Regions from separate parts of the Cryobacterium sp. M25 genome, predicted to be linked through region 1. Evidence: predicted binding sites of a transcription regulator. Region 1 holds the regulator's gene; each other region holds the start of a gene.
The links. The regulator LexA, encoded in region 1, represses DNA repair genes until DNA is damaged. The targets are predictions, from matches to a motif close to TCGAACANNTGTTCGA.
Positions count from the first base shown of each region.

Region 2: a site for LexA is predicted at 1,884-1,899, ahead of CXY81_RS12235 (DUF222 domain-containing protein). Genes of this name have one in related genera too.
Region 3: a site for LexA is predicted at 2,333-2,348, ahead of CXY81_RS04325 (DUF222 domain-containing protein). Genes of this name have one in related genera too.
Region 4: a site for LexA is predicted at 2,569-2,584, ahead of CXY81_RS09485 (DUF222 domain-containing protein). Genes of this name have one in related genera too.

Region 1 is NZ_PJJU01000058.1:27,638-31,822, reverse strand. Features, by position in the region: gene metE (5-methyltetrahydropteroyltriglutamate--homocysteine S-methyltransferase) at 1-1,550, shown strand, start outside; gene lexA (transcriptional repressor LexA) at 1,768-2,472, opposite strand; gene CXY81_RS14500 (LysM peptidoglycan-binding domain-containing protein) at 2,756-3,112, shown strand; gene CXY81_RS14495 (histidinol-phosphate transaminase) at 3,162-4,185, shown strand, end outside.
Region 2 is NZ_PJJU01000056.1:52,015-56,199, reverse strand. Features, by position in the region: gene CXY81_RS12240 (glycosyltransferase family 2 protein) at 1-5, opposite strand, end outside; gene CXY81_RS12235 (DUF222 domain-containing protein) at 309-1,820, opposite strand; gene CXY81_RS12230 (hypothetical protein) at 2,116-2,538, shown strand; gene CXY81_RS12225 (GspE/PulE family protein) at 2,945-4,185, shown strand, end outside.
Region 3 is NZ_PJJU01000040.1:40,258-44,442, reverse strand. Features, by position in the region: partial or broken gene CXY81_RS04345 (alpha/beta hydrolase) at 145-312, shown strand; gene CXY81_RS04340 (hypothetical protein) at 407-1,315, opposite strand; gene CXY81_RS16315 (hypothetical protein) at 1,567-1,725, shown strand; gene CXY81_RS04330 (GYD domain-containing protein) at 1,815-2,048, opposite strand; gene CXY81_RS04325 (DUF222 domain-containing protein) at 2,368-3,822, shown strand.
Region 4 is NZ_PJJU01000053.1:26,265-30,449, reverse strand. Features, by position in the region: gene CXY81_RS17520 (recombinase family protein) at 524-919, shown strand; gene CXY81_RS09485 (DUF222 domain-containing protein) at 1,034-2,494, opposite strand; gene CXY81_RS09480 (helix-turn-helix transcriptional regulator) at 2,694-2,975, shown strand; gene CXY81_RS09475 (hydroxymethylglutaryl-CoA reductase, degradative) at 3,237-4,185, opposite strand, start outside.

The sequences.
Region 1 (4,185 bases):
GCAGCCTCGACGACGCCCTACCCGTTCTTGCCATCACCCCGGTGGAAGCCATTGGGCTTGACCTCGTGCGGGGAAGCGTGCCGGCGGAGACCCCCGGACTGGACACGACCACTCTCGTGGCCGGCATCATTGACGGCCACAATATCTGGCGCGGCGACCTGGCCGCCGCCTTCGACACGGCGGCCGGCCTGGTCCGCCTCTCGCCGCGGATCTCGGTTTCCACCTCAACCTCGCTGCTGCACGTTCCCCACGACGTCGACGATGAATCGGCGCTGGACGACGACCTGAAGAGCTGGCTGGCCTTTGCGGATCAGAAGGTCGCGCAGGTTGCCACACTCGCCCGCGGCCTCAGTCTGGGTCGCCGTGCCATCGAGACCGACCTCTCTGCGGCCTCCGCGGCCCTCGACGCGCGGGGGGTGGCTCCCGGAGTCCACGATGGCGCCGTTCGGGTGCGCGCCGACGCGCTCGCTCCGGGCGACTTCACCCGGGGCGCCTACGCAGACCGAGTGGCAGCCCAGGAGATGGCCCTCGGGCTGCCGTTCCTGCCGACGACCACGATCGGATCCTTCCCGCAGACCGGGGACATCCGTCGGGCCAGGGCGCAGCTGGTACTTGGGGTGCTGAGCACCGCGGAATACCGGGACCTGATGCGCGCCGAAATCCGTCGGGTCGTCGCGTTGCAGGAAGACATCGGCCTCGACGTGATCGTGCACGGGGAGCCGGAACGCAACGACATGGTGCAGTACTTCGCCGAGAACCTGGACGGCTTCGCGGTCACCGAGAACGGCTGGGTGCAGTCCTACGGCAGCCGGTGCGTGCGCCCGTCGATCCTCTGGGGTGACGTGTCCCGACCGCGGCCCATCACGGTCGAGTGGTCGGCGTTCACGCAGGGGCTGACGCCCAAGCCCGTCAAGGGGATGCTCACCGGTCCGGTCACGATCCTCGCGTGGTCGTTCGTGCGCGACGACCAGCCGCTGGGCGAGACGGCCAGGCAGGTGGCCCTGGCCCTCCGGGACGAGATCGCCGACCTGGAGACGGCCGGCATTCAGATCGTCCAGGTCGACGAGCCCGCGCTGCGGGAGTTGCTGCCATTGAAGCAGAAGGACCAGGCGGAATACCTCGACTGGTCGGTGGGGTCCTTCCGCCTGGCGACGGCCGGTGCGGCCGTGGCCACCCAGATCCACACCCACCTCTGCTACTCGGAGTTCGGGGTGGTCATCGACGCGATCCGCAACCTGGACGCCGATGTGACCAGCATCGAGGCGGCACGCTCTCGCATGGAGGTGGTGGGCGATATCCGGTCCCAGGGCTTCGACCACGGTATCGGCCCGGGAGTGTGGGACATCCACTCGCCGCGTGTGCCGAGCGTATCCGAACTCACCGACCTGCTCGAGCGCGCCGCGGCAGCCATCCCGGCCACCCGGCTCTGGGTGAACCCCGACTGCGGCCTCAAAACCCGCGGCTACGCCGAAACCGTCCAGTCCCTGCACAACATGCTCGCCGCCACCCGCATCCTCCGCGCCCGCCTGACCTCCTCCGTCTCCGCCTGACCCCGCCTCCACCCACACAAAAGCCGGGCACGACACCAAAAACAGTGTTCGTGCCCGGCCCACAAGACCCGGATCACAAGACCCGACCGAAATAACCATGGTGACTCAACGCACGCGCGTCTCCACGACGCTGGTCGAAACCGTCGAGACCAAGAGTCGGACTGAAGTGCTGAAGTGCTGAAGTGCTGAAGTGCTGATGTGCTGTAGTGCTGATGCCCTAAACCGACCGCAGCACTGCCACAACCTTCCCCAGAATCTCGGCGTGATCGCCGACGATGGGTTCGAAGTTGGTGTTGCGGGGCAGTAGCCAGGTGTGCCCGTCGCGCTGGCGGAAGACCTTGACGGTTGCCTCGTTGTCGAGCATGGCTGCAACGATTTCACCGTTTTCGGCGGTCTTCTGCTGCCGCACGACGACCCAGTCGCCGTCCATTATGGCGGCGTCGATCATCGATTCGCCCGACACCTTGAGCATGAACAGGTCGCCCTTGCCCACCAGCTGGCGGGGTAGCGGGAAGATCTCGTCGATCTGCTGTTCGGCGGTGATCGGGATGCCGGCGGCGATTCGACCGACGAGCGGAACCATGGCGGCGTCGCCGACCTGCACTCCGGTGTGGAAACTCTCCGAGGCTCCGGCCGTCGTGTCTTCGGGCGACTGCGGAATCTCGATGAGCACCTCCAGTGCTCGGGGACGGTTCGGGTCTCGGCGGAGGTAACCGCTCAGTTCCAGCTGGTTGAGCTGGTGGGTGACGCTCGACAGTGACGACAGGCCGACGGCGTCGCCGATCTCGCGCATGCTCGGCGGATAGCCGCGTTGGCTGACCGAGCGCTGGATGACGTCGAGGATGGCGAGCTGCTTCTCGCTGAGGCTCTTGCGCCGTCTGGTGCCGCCCTTGTCGCGGGGACCGCTGGTGTTCTGTGCCACGTTCGTCGCTCCTCGTTTTGATTGATGCGCTGGCGGCAAACAGCGAATGCCGCCGATTCACGCGAATGTCGGGGGTGCCTGATTGAGTGTCAATCAACAATCGAAACTGTATCCGCGTTGAGCCCATTAAACAAACATGTATTCGAGTGGGTCGGAGTAAATATTTCAGAAACTACCGAATAAAGCTTGATTGTTCGAATAATCGAATATACATTCGGAACATAAGTTCGCATCCGGCTCTCCCGGCCGAGAGTCGGATGCGTCTTCTCACAGGAGGTATGACATGAGCACTGCACTTGAACGAGGCGCCCCCATCGCGACCGGACGCACCCGGCTCCGACTCACCCGGCGCGGTCGCGTCGTTTTCACGTCCCTGGCTGCCTTGCCGCTCGTAGCCGTGGCCCTGGCCGTCGCCCTCAACGGAGGCATCGCCGCCGCCGAGAACTCAACCGTCGCTCGCGTGGCCACGGCCTTCGACTACGTCACTATCAAGTCGGGGCAGTCGCTCTGGCAACTTGCCGAGACAATCGCGCCCACGTCCGATCCGCGCGAGGTGATCGCCGAGATTGTGAGCCTCAACCAGCTGCCGTCCGACAGCGTGCAGCCCGGTCAGCGGCTGGCGCTTCCGAACGACCTGTGAACTACCCGCGGCGAGCCCCCGCCGGTCTCACCCCGGTAACATGGGGGGAGTGACCAGTCTCAACGATCTGCCCCTTCGCGATAATCTGCGCGGACTCACTCCCTATGGGGCGCCGCAGTTGCACGTGCCGGTGGCTCTCAACGTGAACGAGAACACCCACGGCATCCCGGCTGAGGTGGCGCAGGACATCGTGGCGGCATTGGCTCTGGCGGTCACGACCGTGAACCGATACCCCGATCGGGAGTTCACCGAGCTGCGGGATTCCCTCGCCCGTTATCTTGGTCACGGCCTCACCCGAAAGAACATTTGGGCCGCCAACGGTTCCAACGAGGTTCTTCAGCAGGTGCTGCAGGCCTTCGGCGGCCCGGGTCGGTCCGTGCTCGGCTTCGCGCCGACCTACTCCATGTACCCTCTGCTCGCCTCCGGCACCGGCACCCGCTGGATCGCGGGTGGTCGTGACGCAAAGTTCGAACTCTCACCGGCCACGGCGCTCGAGTGGGTCGACCGGGTTGCCCCTGACGTCGTCTTCCTCTGCTCGCCGAACAACCCCACCGGCACGCCCCTGTCCCTGGAAACGATCGAGGCCGTCTACGATGCGAGCGACGGCATCGTCGTCGTCGACGAGGCGTACGCCGAGTTCGGGACGGATGACGCGCCAACCGCCCTGAGCCTGCTTCCCGGCCGGGAGCGCCTGCTGGTGTCCCGCACCATGAGCAAGGCGTTCGCCTTCGCCGGTGTGCGCGTCGGCTATCTGGCCGCCGATCCCGCTGTGACGGATGCCCTCCGCTTGGTTCGTCTGCCCTACCACCTGTCCGCGCTCACCCAGGCTGCCGCGGTCGCCGCGCTCGTCCACACGCCCGCGATGCTTGCCATGGTCGACGACATCCGCGGGCAGCGGGACCGCATCGTGAGCGAACTGGCCCGGCTTGGCTACACTCCGCTGCGCAGTGCGAGCAACTTCGTGCTGTTCGGCGGCGTTGAGGACCCTCGGGCCACCTTCGAGGCGCTGCTGGCGGAAGGCATCCTTGTGCGCGACGTCGGCATCCCGGGCCACCTGCGGGTCAGCGCCGGCA
Region 2 (4,185 bases), on a different contig from region 1:
ATCATGCAGCCCCTGGTCGTTCCTAGGGAAAACCTAGCAGTGCTGGTTCAGATTCGGTGAGCATCAGAATTTACGGTTTTTCGGGGGTTTTGGTGATTGCAGGAGGGCGTTCTTGCCGGGCAGGGCCGCCGGAGTCTGCAAGCCATTGGTCGAGGTGGTGGGCTTCGGTCCAGGCGGGTGGGCGTTCGTAGCCGGGCCAGCGGCATCCGACGTAGCGGGCCACGATTCCCGCGCGTTGCCTCTCGGTGGAGAGGCTCTGCGCGAGGCCAACGTTGACGCATTGTCCGTCGTCGAGAAGTGTGACTGGACTACAGGCCCGACCTCTTACTCGGCAACGCCACCAGCGTCTGCTCTGGATCTACCTCGACCGGTGGCCCAAGCCAGTACTGCGTTCCGGTGCGGCTGATCGTCCAGTGCTGGTTGTGCAGCAGCAAATGGTGGGGATGACAGAGGAGTACCCCGTCAGCGAGGTCCGTATACCCGTTGTTTTTGAGCCACTCGTTGATGTGGTGCGCTTCTGCCCACGCTGGCGGTTTCTCACAGTCGACCCAGAGACATCCGCCGTCACGGACTGCCATTGCGGCGCGCTGTTTCTCGGTGAAGAGTCGTTCGTCGCGGCCGACGTTGATGATCTGGCCGTTGTCGTCGAATTTGATGCCGCGGGTCCCGGTGTCGCAGAGCAGCCGGTCGATGGTCTCCTGCGAGATCGGGACCGGGTTGCCCTCGATCTGCCCGTGAGCGGCCCCTTCGATGGGTTCGACTGGCCCAGATTCGCCCGTTTCAGTCTGGACGGTCGTCGGCGCCGGCCCGGTCTGGCCCTGCTGCCCGGCCTGACCGGCCCGGCCACCTTTCAGCGCCTTCTCGGTCACGATCACGCGCACCGAGGGGCGGCGCCCGCCGAAGACCCGGCCCGGGTCGGCCTCGCCGGCGATCTTCAGCAGCTGCACCAGAGAGTCAGCGGCGATCTGTTCGGTCGTGCGGGGGTCGTCTTGCATCTTCTTGGCCCAGGCCGCCCGCTCCGCGTCCACGAATCGAACCCCGCCGCGGCGCGGGCCCGTGATCGAGTCGAACGTGGAGAGCACGAACTCACCGTCTTCGGGGGCAAACAGCCCGCTGAGTCGTACGTTGCCGTTGCCCAGCCGGTAGACCCGCAGGTAGCGGTCGTCGTAGGCCTGCTTCTCCCGGGCGGCGATGCCGGCCTCGTCGAGCTGGTCGCGCATCCGTCTCGCCTGTTTGAACACCTGATCGGCATTCAGCGACGACGCCTCCGCCAGGAGCGCCTCCAGCGCCACCGCGAGCTTCTCGGCGGTGACCGAGGCGTCGATCTGGCCCAGCCCTGCGCGGATCGACTCGGCCGCGTCGACGGAGAGGGTTCCGGCGGTGACGGCCCGGGCGATCGGCGCCTGCCACGGCACCTTCGCCTCGAATTCGGCGACCTCGGCGGCATCCCTGTCGGGCGTCGAGAGCGCCGCCTCGACGAGCCTGTCGGCCGCCTCCGCATCCGCCAACATCGTGCCGACTGCGACCAGCTTGTACGCGTCGCCCTTGGACGAGCCGGTCGAGTTCTGGATCAGGGCCTCCGGCGAGAGGTACCCCTGCTGCGCCGCCAGGCCCGAGTGCCCGAGCTCCGGTCGGGAACGCTCGGCGATGGTCGCCGCCATCCAGGCAGCATAGGTATCGACGAGACGGCGGATCGAAGCGATTCGCTTCTGACCGGCCAACACCTCGGCATCAGGAAGGGCCGCGAAGTCAGCGCATGACGAGCCCAGCAGGGCCACGGCATCGGCCGCCTGCCTGAGGTCTTCCGCGAGGTTGGTCATGTTAAGAGAATACCCCAGCCCGCATCTAGTGTCGAGAGTTACTCACATAAATTACAGGAATAATCGAATATATCTCTGACCAACTCTGGCCGCTCCGAAGCCGTGCAAGGCCGCCGGTTGCCTCAATGGAGACCCCGCCTATGGTGGAGGGCACAACCTCGGAGGATGTGCCGATGAGGCCAGAGAATGCGGCCGAGAACGAGAACGCCACCGGGCATGAGCCCCGACGTCGGGCCGGCCGGCAGCCGGTCGCCGGGCCTGGACCGGGCTGGCCGTCCTCGGAGCCGCACTCCTTGTGATCCTCGTGGTGGCAGTGGTCTGGCGGAGCGGTGAGGGTTTCCCGGGCCCAGGCGAGACCACCGGAACCGCCACCGTGACGCCCGCCCCGACCAACGCACCCACCGCTACAGGTTCTCCGACCACCACCACGCCCCCGGTAACCCTCAAGCCGACGCAATCCGCACCCGGGCAGACCGCGGCGCCGGGCGTTCCACGTCCGACCGCGTGCACGCAGCTCCACAGCCCGGCCATGGTTGAGGCGCTCGGCGACCTGACCCTGAACCCCGTCTGGAGCCAGGACCCGGATGCCGGCGTGTCCCACGGCACCGACGATGCCGAGCTGCGCGTCCAGATCGACGCTCTCGACCACCTGACCTGCGTCTGGGCGAGCCCGTACGGGGATCCGACACCGGGATCATCACCACCGTGGTCTGGGTGACCCCGGAACAGAGCGCCGCGGTGGAGGCCCGGCTCGTCGCAAACGGACTGGAGTGCTTCACCCAGTCGGAGGGCCGCCGGTGCGTCATCCAGACGACACGGCAGACGGCGCTTTCGGTGAGTCCCACTTTCTGAGGGGCGGCATCTGGCTCGCCACGAAGTACACGAATGCCGGCCCGCTGGGCTACACACAGAACATCATCGACAACCTTTGGATGGGCGTCCAGACCGTTTCGAGCAGGTGTCGATGTCGTGTCGATGTCGGGTCGAAGCCCCGCCCCGTTAGGATCACTGAACAGAGGCATTTTTTCGAACCGTGTCCCCCTCATTGTGGGTCTGGCCGGATTCCCTGCCCCCGAGATAGCGTTGTCCGTTACTTACTTACCGAGCCTGTTCGAGAGGATCGCGTGGCCAGCCTCACCGAAATCTTGATCCTGCACGGTCTGCTGCCGATCGAGGAGCTCGACCACCTTATGGCCGGCGACCCCGCCGATGAGAGCGCCGTCCGCGCCCTCGTCGCCAAGGGCGTCATCACCGAGGTACAGTTCGCCAAGGCTCGGGCCCAGCAAGCCAACCTGCCCTTCGTCGAGCTGATCGACTACCCGGTCGATCGCCTCGCCGTGGCTCTCGTTCCGGTGGCCGTCTGCAAACGCCACGAAGTGCTCCCGATCGCCGTCGACGACGGCCGCCTCATCCTCGCCATGGTCGACCCCGGCAACGTCTTCGCCGTCGACGACGTGCGCGAAGCATCACGGATGCGCGTCACCCAGGTTGTCGCCGAGCGCAGCGACCTGCTCGCCGCTATCACCCGCTACCACCGCGCCGACGACGAGCTCAGCGACCTCACCTCCACACTCGAGGAAGAGAACGCCGCCACCGAGAGCTCCTCTTTCGGAGTCTCGGACTCCATCGACGACGATGCCCCAATCGTGCGGTTCGTGAACCTGTTGGTCAGCCAGGCCATCCAGGACTTGGCCTCGGACATCCACATCGAACCCGGCGAGCACAGCCTGCGGGTGCGCTACCGCATCGACGGCGTGCTGCACGAGATGCAGACCGCACCCAAGAGCATCCAGAACGGTGTTATCTCCAGGCTCAAAATCATGAGCGATATCGACATCGCCGAGCGGCGCAAACCGCAGGACGGCCGCATGACCGTGCGCCATGCCGGCCGTCAGATCGACCTGCGCGTTGCGACTCTCCCCACCGTGTGGGGCGAGAAGGTCGTCATGCGAATTCTCGACAACTCGAACACGACTCTCGACGTGCGCGCGCTGGCCCTGCTCGAGCACAACTTCGAGGCCTACAAGACCTCCTACTCCAAGCCTTACGGCATGATCCTGATCACCGGTCCGACCGGTTCGGGCAAGTCGACCACGCTCTATACGACCCTGGGTGCGGTCGCTCGCCCCGAGATCAACGTGATCACGGTCGAAGACCCGGTGGAGTACCGCATGGCGGGCATCAACCAGGTGCAGGTGAACCCGAAGGCGGGTCTCAGCTTCGCGAGTGCGCTGCGTTCCATCCTGCGAAGCGACCCGGATGTCGTACTGCTGGGTGAGATCCGCGACCACGAGACCGCGCAGATCGCTATCGAGGCCTCGCTGACCGGCCACCTCGTGCTCTCTACTTTGCACACCAACGACGC
Region 3 (4,185 bases), on a different contig from region 1:
CGTCGTCACGTAATCGCGGAGATTTTCGGGAAACGCCGGTTCGGGGGCCTGAGCGGCGTGTCGCGAAAATCTCCGAGGTTAGTGCTGCGGGCGCACCGGATGTCCCCCGGCAGCCCATGCCTCCGCACCGCTCCTGCGAGATCGTCCGCGCTGCTCACCGAGTGGATCGCCGCCGGGTATCCGTTTGTGGCGGAGCTGGCCCGCCTGCACGACGTCGAGTACGTGGACCTGCCCACCGGGCACTGGCTCCAGTTCACCGGGCCGGCCGAGCTCGGCACCGCGATTCTGGCGGGCGTAGAGCGCACCGCCTGATCGCGCGGAGCGGGCGGCCAAGACGGAAAGTCCAGCTCATCAAACCGAAGGTCCATGCATCCGAGAAATCGCGCTCCCGACCGGGCCGGTGCCGTCAGCCGCCAATCCAGGCGTCCACGCTGATGTCGAACCCGGCAGCGCTGCAGGCCGCGCTGACACGGGCCAGAGCCTGCCCCCACTCTGTCGACAGCGGATCGATTTGCTCGCTGGCCGACGACGGCAGCAGGCCCTTCAGGGCCTCCACCTGGTCCGCCACCGCGGAGCCGGGCACGGTGTCCACGCGGGCGCTCAGCCGCGCAACGAGCCGTGCGGTTCCCTCGAACTCCTGCTGGGTTGAGGGCTCTGCGAGCAGCGAACCGTACGCATTGTGCATCAGCGTCACAACGTCACTCACTTGGCCGCAGGTGTCCTCCGCGTTCACGGGATCCGCAGAAGGCGATGCGGTGACGAGCGAGGCATTCGTTAGAGTGCCGACGACGAAACCGACACCCAGTGCGACAAGGATGCCGAGAACCAGGAGAGCGTTGCGGTCGCGTCCCCTGGCGGGCAGCGCAGTCTCGTCGAGTACCTCCTCGAAAAACGGTTGAAGCGAACCCTCGGACGTCCCCTCGTGCATCGTCCGGGGACCAGTCTTCCTCGGTGCCGTCGACTCACCGGGGGAGCGGGGCGGCTGGGTGTTGACCGCGAATTCGGCCGCACGGATCGCGGCGGCGATCGCGGCACGGTCGGCGGCCACCGTGGCCTGCAGCTCCCGCAGTGCGGCGGTGGCCTTCGGATCGCCGACGGAGTCGCCGTTCGCCGAGAAGACGCGCTTCTGGAGGTCGCGCAGCTGGTTTGCCGGGGACGGTGAGCCATCCGGTGCCGCCTCGGCGGGGTGAGTCGCCCACCACAGGGCGTTGAGCACGTTCTTCTCTCCCGAGTAAGCGACCCGAACCGCCGCGAGGTAGGCCGGATCGCGCTGGGCCAGCGAGTACGCGTCTTTGGAGCCGTGGTCACGCACCACTGAGAGCCCCCGATCGTCGATTCGGTCAGCATGGCACAGGGCCCGGTCGTTCCCGCACTGTTTCCCTTTCCGCTTCGCGTGCCGATTCCCTTTCCGCGTCGCGTCCCGATTCCCTTTCCGCGTCGCCGCCAGTCGGCGTCGCGCCGGAGCTGCGCCGCTGCGCGCCTTGCGTGCCACGCGCGCAACGGCGCACGATGCGCGCGAGACGGTTGCCGCGGCACCGGCCCGCACGGACGCCGCAGACTGGAGTAATGGAAGAGTTCGCCCTCGACGGTGACGGCCCGGTGTGTCCGGCGTGCGGGGCCGAAATGACCCCCGACGGTGTGGACACCGCTCAGGGGCTCGAGTCCTGTCACCGATGTCCGCGCTGCAGACTGGTCGTCGTCGTTCCGGGCAACTGGGCGGAGTAGGTGTCAGCCGATGGCCATCCGGCTCGGGGCGTCACCGCATCCGAGTGCCCATGGATGCTGCGCTAGAGCGGGAGAACGCCGCTGCAGACCTACTGGCCGGGAGCCCGATACGCCGGCGTTTTCTTGGCGGCGTCGGACGGCTCCGGAACCTCGATGACCCCCAGAACGTCGGTCTCCCCGAAGGTGTAGTAGAAACTCTCGACCGACCCACCCACCGATTTGAGGGCTGCGACCAGCGCCTCCCGACGGCCGGTGCCGCCTTCGCGCATGAGGCCCCTGATACCTTCGCCCACGTAGTTCGCTTCAAACAGATACGTGCTCATGGTCAGTCCCGTCCTGTGATGTGCAGGACGCGGACATCCGGAGCAATGCCCGAGACCTGTGTGCGGCAACCCGCCGAGGCACGGCAACGACGCTCGGTCCCCGAAGTGGGGCTGCGACACATGGTAGGCCCGGCTTTTCCCGGGGACAACGGGGCGGCCGCCCAGCCTCAGAGAGCTCCCGACCCGGTGGTCGAGCTGGGCGAGACCCGAAGCGATACCTCCAAGATCGATGAACAGGACTTCGAATCTCAACCTCCAAAAATCCTCAACCATCCGACAAACTCTCGACTATGTGTACGCAATGAGGTATCCTCGTAACATGACCAACCTCGCGGAAGACCTCAGGCAGGCGGCCGATGCCGTGGCCCTGCTGGGCTCGTCATGCGCTGACTTCTCGGCCCTTCCTGATGCCGAGGTGTTGGCCGGTCAGAAGCGAATCGCTTCGATCCGCCGTCTCGTCGATACCTATGCTGCCTGGATGGCGGCGACCATCGCCGAGCGTTCCCGACCGGAGCTCGGGCACTCGGGCCTGGCGGCGCAGCAGGGGTACCTCTCGCCGGAGGCCCTGATCCAGAACTCGACCGGCTCGTCCAAGGGCGACGCGTACAAGCTGGTCGCAGTCGGCACGATGTTGGCGGATGCGGAGGCGGCCGACAGGCTCGTCGAGGCGGCGCTCTCCTCGCCCGACAGGGATGCCGCCGAGGTCGCCGAATTCGAGGCGAAGGTGCCGTGGCAGGCGCCGATCGCCCGGGCCGTCACCGCCGGAACCCTCTCCGTCGACGCGGCCGAGTCGATCCGCGCGGGGCTGGGCCAGATCGACGCCTCGGTCACCGCCGAGAAGCTCGCGGTGGCGCTGGAGGCGCTCCTGGCGGAGGCGTCGTCACTGAATACCGATCAGGTGTTCAAACGGGCGAGACGGATGCGCGACCAGCTTGACGAGGCCGGCATCGCCGCCCGGGAGAAGCAGGCCTACGACGACCGCTACCTGCGGGTCTACCGGCTGGGCAACGGCAACGTACGACTCAGCGGGCTGTTTGCCCCCGAAGACGGTGAGTTCATGCTCTCCACGTTCGACTCGATCACGGGCCCGCGCCGCGGCGGGGTGCGATTCGTGGACGCGGAGCGGGCGGCCTGGGCCAAGAAGATGCAAGACGACCCCCGCACGACCGAACAGATCGCCGCTGACTCCCTGGTGCAGCTGCTGAAGATCGCCGGCGAGGCCGACCCGGGCCGGGTCTTCGGCGGGCGCCGACCCTCGGTGCGCGTGATCGTGACCGAGAAGGCGCTCAAGCCGGAAGCAGACGCGCAGGAAGCAGACGCGCGGCAGCCGGCCGCACCGGCCGGCCACGGGCAGATCGAGGGCAACCCGGTCCCGATCTCGCAGGAAACCATCGACCGGCTGCTCTGCGACACCGGCACCCGCGGCATCAAATTCGACGACAACGGCCAGATCATCAACGTCGGCCGCGACGAACGACTCTTCACGGAGAAACAGCGCGCCGCGATGGCCGTGCGTGACGGCGGATGTCTCTGGGTCGACTGTGAGAAACCGCCAGCGTGGGCAGAAGCGCACCACATCAACGAGTGGCTCAAAAACAACGGGTATACGGACCTCGCTGACGGGGTACTCCTCTGTCATCCCCACCATTTGCTGCTGCACAACCAGCACTGGACGATCAGCCGCACCGGAACGCAGTACTGGCTTGGGCCACCGGTCGAGGTAGATCCAGAGCAGACGCTGGTGGCACTGCCGAGCAAGCGGGCAGCGCTGTAGCTCTTGGTCTCGACGGGCTCGACCCGCGTCGCGGGAATCTCCGGACGGGCCGTCACCGGGTTTCGAGGGAGGGGCGGGGCAGTTGCTCCCAAACCGGCACAGGCGATCGACCGCGACGCGGGATGAGCATGGGTTCCGCGACTTCTGAGGGAGCGGTCCGTGGTTCCCGAGCGAGCGTTCCGGGACTCCCGTGTCTTCTCGTCACAGGCTGAGCAGCAACTCTCTCCCGAACGAATTCGACGGAGATTCTGCCCGAAACTGCCCCAGGAAACCCAAAAATGTGGTTTCAGACCAGAATCTCCGTCGAACCGGTCCACCACCGGGCCCGGAGCTTCAGAGGCGGTAGCGGTATTCTCCGCGTTG
Region 4 (4,185 bases), on a different contig from region 1:
TGCCTCATCAGGAACTGTCAACGGCGTTATGGGAAACTATCCGTTCGTGAGGCACCCGGCCGTCTCGTGACAACTCATGGTCGAACTAGCCAGCAACCGAGCTCGCCGCATCAGCGGTCGCTTTCTCTTCGGCAAGAACTTGGCGATCGCGGCCGCACGGGGCTTTCACGCCACGCCCACTGTCGCCCACGGCGACAATCGCCGTTAGCTCGCGCTCCGGAGGTTCGTGCTGATCCCAGCGCGACGAGCTCAGCACAAGAGCCACCCGTGAAATGATAAACGTTGACGCCGACGTGGATATGTCCCGTGGCATCACAAACGGCAGCCCCGACTGTGTGTACCCCGCCTTCAACGTCCGCGTTGGCATCAATTGCCTCTTCCGCTCTCGCAATGAGTTCCAGGTCGTCACCGGTGAGTTGGCGCACATCCATTCCAGCATTCGCTGTTGGGACGTCCGTCGCCGACGTATGTGCTGGATCTATATCTACCGGGTGCCCGATAGCCGGACGTTCACCGATCAAGGGTGACCGGCACGAACCGGGCGCGGCCAGGATTACGAGAAGCGCTGGCTGCATGCCGGGCCGGGGACACGCTTGTGGTCACCAAGCTCGACCGCCTTGCCCGGTCACTGCGCGACGCGAAAGACATCGTCGATGACCAGAAACTGCACCACACCGCACACAAGTGTAGGCGGTTCAGGAAGGCGTTCCAGCTTTCGTGGCGCTCGCGGGCGCTACAGCGCGGTGGAGCCAGCGGAGGCGTGTCCCTCGATTCCACGAATTTTCAGAAGATTTTCGTCGAACGCCAGAGGATCGGCAAGATCATGCAGAAGAATCGCGAGGAACTACGCAACCAGCACACGGGGTCAGGCCGAAGTTTTGAGTTTTGCAATCAACCCACAGCGAACACGATGGGTTGATTGCCGCCCACCCAGTCGGACAGAAAGGCCGCCGAGAGATTGGGGGCCTTTTGTCGTTCCGGTGGTTTCAGCCCCGGTGGTCGAGCCCGTCGAGACCCGGTGACCCGTCCCGCCCTACAGGTTCGCCCGCTTGCTCGGCAGAGCGATCAGTGTCTGCTTCGGGTCAACCTCCACCGGTGGCCGCAGCCAATGCTGAGTTCCGGTGCGGCTGATCGTCCAATGCTGGTTGTGCAGCAGCAGATGGTGCGGATGACAGAGGAGTACCCCGTCGGCGAGGTCGGTGTAGCCGTTGCCTTTCAACCACTCGTTGATGTGGTGGGCTTCGCTCCAGGCCGGTGATCTGTCGCAGTCGATCCAGAGGCATCCGCCGTCACGCACGGCCATCGCGGCGCGCTGTTTCTCCGTGAAGAGTCGTTCGTCGCGGCCGACGTTGATGATCTGGCCGTTGTCGTCGAATTTGATGCCGCGGGTGCCGGTGTCGCAGAGCAGCCGGTCGATGGTTTCCTGGGAGATGGGGAGAGGGTTGCCCTCGATCTGCCCGTGAGCGGCGGGTTCGGCCGGCCCGTGTTCGTTGACCTGCTCGGCCTGGCCTGCCTGGCCCGTCTTGAGCGCCTTTTCGGTCACGATCACGCGCACCGAGGGGCGGCGCCCGCCGAAGACCCGGCCCGGGTCGGCCTCGCCGGCGATCTTCAGCAGCTGCACCAGGGAGTCAGCGGCGATCTGTTCGGTCGTGCGGGGGTCGTCTTGCATCTTCTTGGCCCAGGCCGCCCGCTGCGCGTCCACGAATCGAACCCCGCCGCGGCGCGGGCCCGTGATCGAGTCGAACGTGGAGAGCATGAACTCGCCGTCTTCGGGGGCAAACAGCCCGCTGAGTCGTACGTTGCCGTTGCCCAGCCGGTAGACCCGCAGGTAGCGGTCGTCGTAGGCCTGCTTCTCCCGGGCGGCGATGCCGGCCTCGTCAAGCTGGTCGCGCATCCGTCTCGCCCGTTTGAAGACCTGATCGGCATTCAGTGACGACGCCTCCGCCAGGAGCGCCTCCAGCGCCACCGCGAGCTTCTCGGCGGTGACCGAGGCGTCGATCTGGCCGAGCCCCGCGCGGATCGACTCGGCCGCGTCGACGGAGAGGGTGCCGGCGGTGACGGCCCGGGCGATCGGCGCCTGCCACGGCACCTTCGCCTCGAACTCGGCGACCTCGGCGGCATCCCTGTCGGGCGAGGAGAGCGCCGCCTCGACCTGCTTCTCGGCTGCTTCGGCATCAGCCATCATGGTGCCGACGGCGACCATTTTGTAGGCGTTGCCCTTCGAGGAGCCGGTCCACTTCTGGATGAGGGCCTCCGGCGAGAGAAACCCCTGCTGCGCCGCCAACCCGGAGTGGCCCAACTCCGGCCGGGACCGGCGGGCGATGGTGCCGGCCATCCACGCGGCGCGGGTGTCGAGCAGGCGGCGAGCCGCCGCGATCTGCTTCTGACCGGACAACACTGCGGCATCAGCCAGCGCCTCATAGTCGGCGCTCGAGGAGCCCAGCAGGGCGACGGCATCGGCCGCTTGCCTGAGGTCATCCGCGAGATCGATCATGATACGAGGATACCTCAAAGCGAACACAGAGTCGAGAGTCTGTCACTATTTGTCGACTCGATTCAGTGTTTATTTCGAAGATTTGTTCACAAGTTCAGAGAGCGGCTCACCGGGTCTCGACCAGCCCGACCACCGTGGATTCGACTGACGGGTTGGGGTGGGCGATCCGAGGGGGACATCCGTCGTCTACGCTCGGGCTATGTCCAGACCGGCGCGACCTGCTCCCCGTGACCTCGTGGTGGGGTGGCCCGACGTGCCGTCGGCGGGCGCCGTCGGCGAGGTGGCCCGTCAGTTCGCGGTGAACGTGCAGGCCGCAATCGGCGAGCGGAGCGTGCGCGCCGCGGCGCGCGATGCCGGGCTCGACCACACGACACTGCTCTCGGTGCTGCACGGGCGGTCCTGGCCGGACCTGGCGACCGTGGCCCGTCTGGAGAACGGTTTGGGTGTCGACCTGTGGCCGGGGCGCGTGGGCCCGCCGTAGGGCCGCCGATTGAGACCTGCGCCGCGAGGCGGGCAGGCCGGCCCGGCAGACGTCGAAGATACGTCTATCCGCAGCCTTGTGGATAACCCTGTGGACAGCAGCGTGAAATGTGGCTGTTGCCCGCATAATTACTGGAATGCCCGATGTGGATAACTTCGCGTGAGACCTGTGGACGACTGCCATAATCGCCGTTTATTGCTGTCGGGAATGACGAGATGCCCAGCTCCGAATACCTCGAATACAGGTTCGAATTTCGGGTGCTCAGCGAATCTCGGTGAGGTAGGTCGTGTAGCCGGCGCTGCGCATTGCGGTGATGATCGGTTCGGTGCCGCCGGGTTCGGCGATAGCGATCATGGCGCCGCCGCCCCCGCCACCGGTCAGCTTCGCTCCGAGGGCGCCGGCGCGGCGGGCGATCGCCACGAGTGACTCGATCTCCGGGCTCGACACCTGTAGCGCGTTGAGCAGTCCCTGATTGATGTTCATCAGTTCGCCGAGCTCGGCGATGTCGCCGCGGCGGAGCGCGTCTACCCCGGCCAACACCAGCCCGTCGATCTGGCTGAAGATAGCGTCGTAGCGCGCGGGGTTGCGCTGCCAGGCGCTGCGCACGAGGCCCACGGTCTGCTTCGTCAGCGACTCCACCCCGGACAGCCCGATGACGATGGGGATCGGGTGGGGAGTGAAGATGTCGCGGATCGTGTGGCCGCCCGGGGCATCCGATCTCTGGAAAAGAACCGACCGGCCGAAGGTGGCGACGGTGTTGTCGATGCCCGACGGGGTGCCATGCACGATCTGTTCGCACTCGAAGGCGAGGCTCGAGACCTCGGCGTCGCTGATCGTGAGCTGGAAGCTGTCGGCGACGGCGCGGATCAATGCCACCGCGAACGCGGCGGAGGCACCCAGGCCGCTGGCGCGCGGCAGGTGAGAGAACACGTCGACCCGAAGGCCGGCGTCGGACACGCCGAGCCGGGTGACGATCAGCGCCGCCACCCGGTGCGAGAGGTCTGCTCGGATCGGTTCGCGCACCGAGCCGTCGACGTCCCAGTCGGCGATGACCGGTTTGCGGAGCGACGTCTGGCGGGTAACCTGCGCGCGCACCGACAGACCGATCGGCGCGGCGATCGCGTGGTAGCCGTAGACGACGGAATGCTCGCCCATCAGGATGATTTTGCCGTAGCCGAGGTGGGCATCCGGGCCGGGGGCGCCGGGGGTG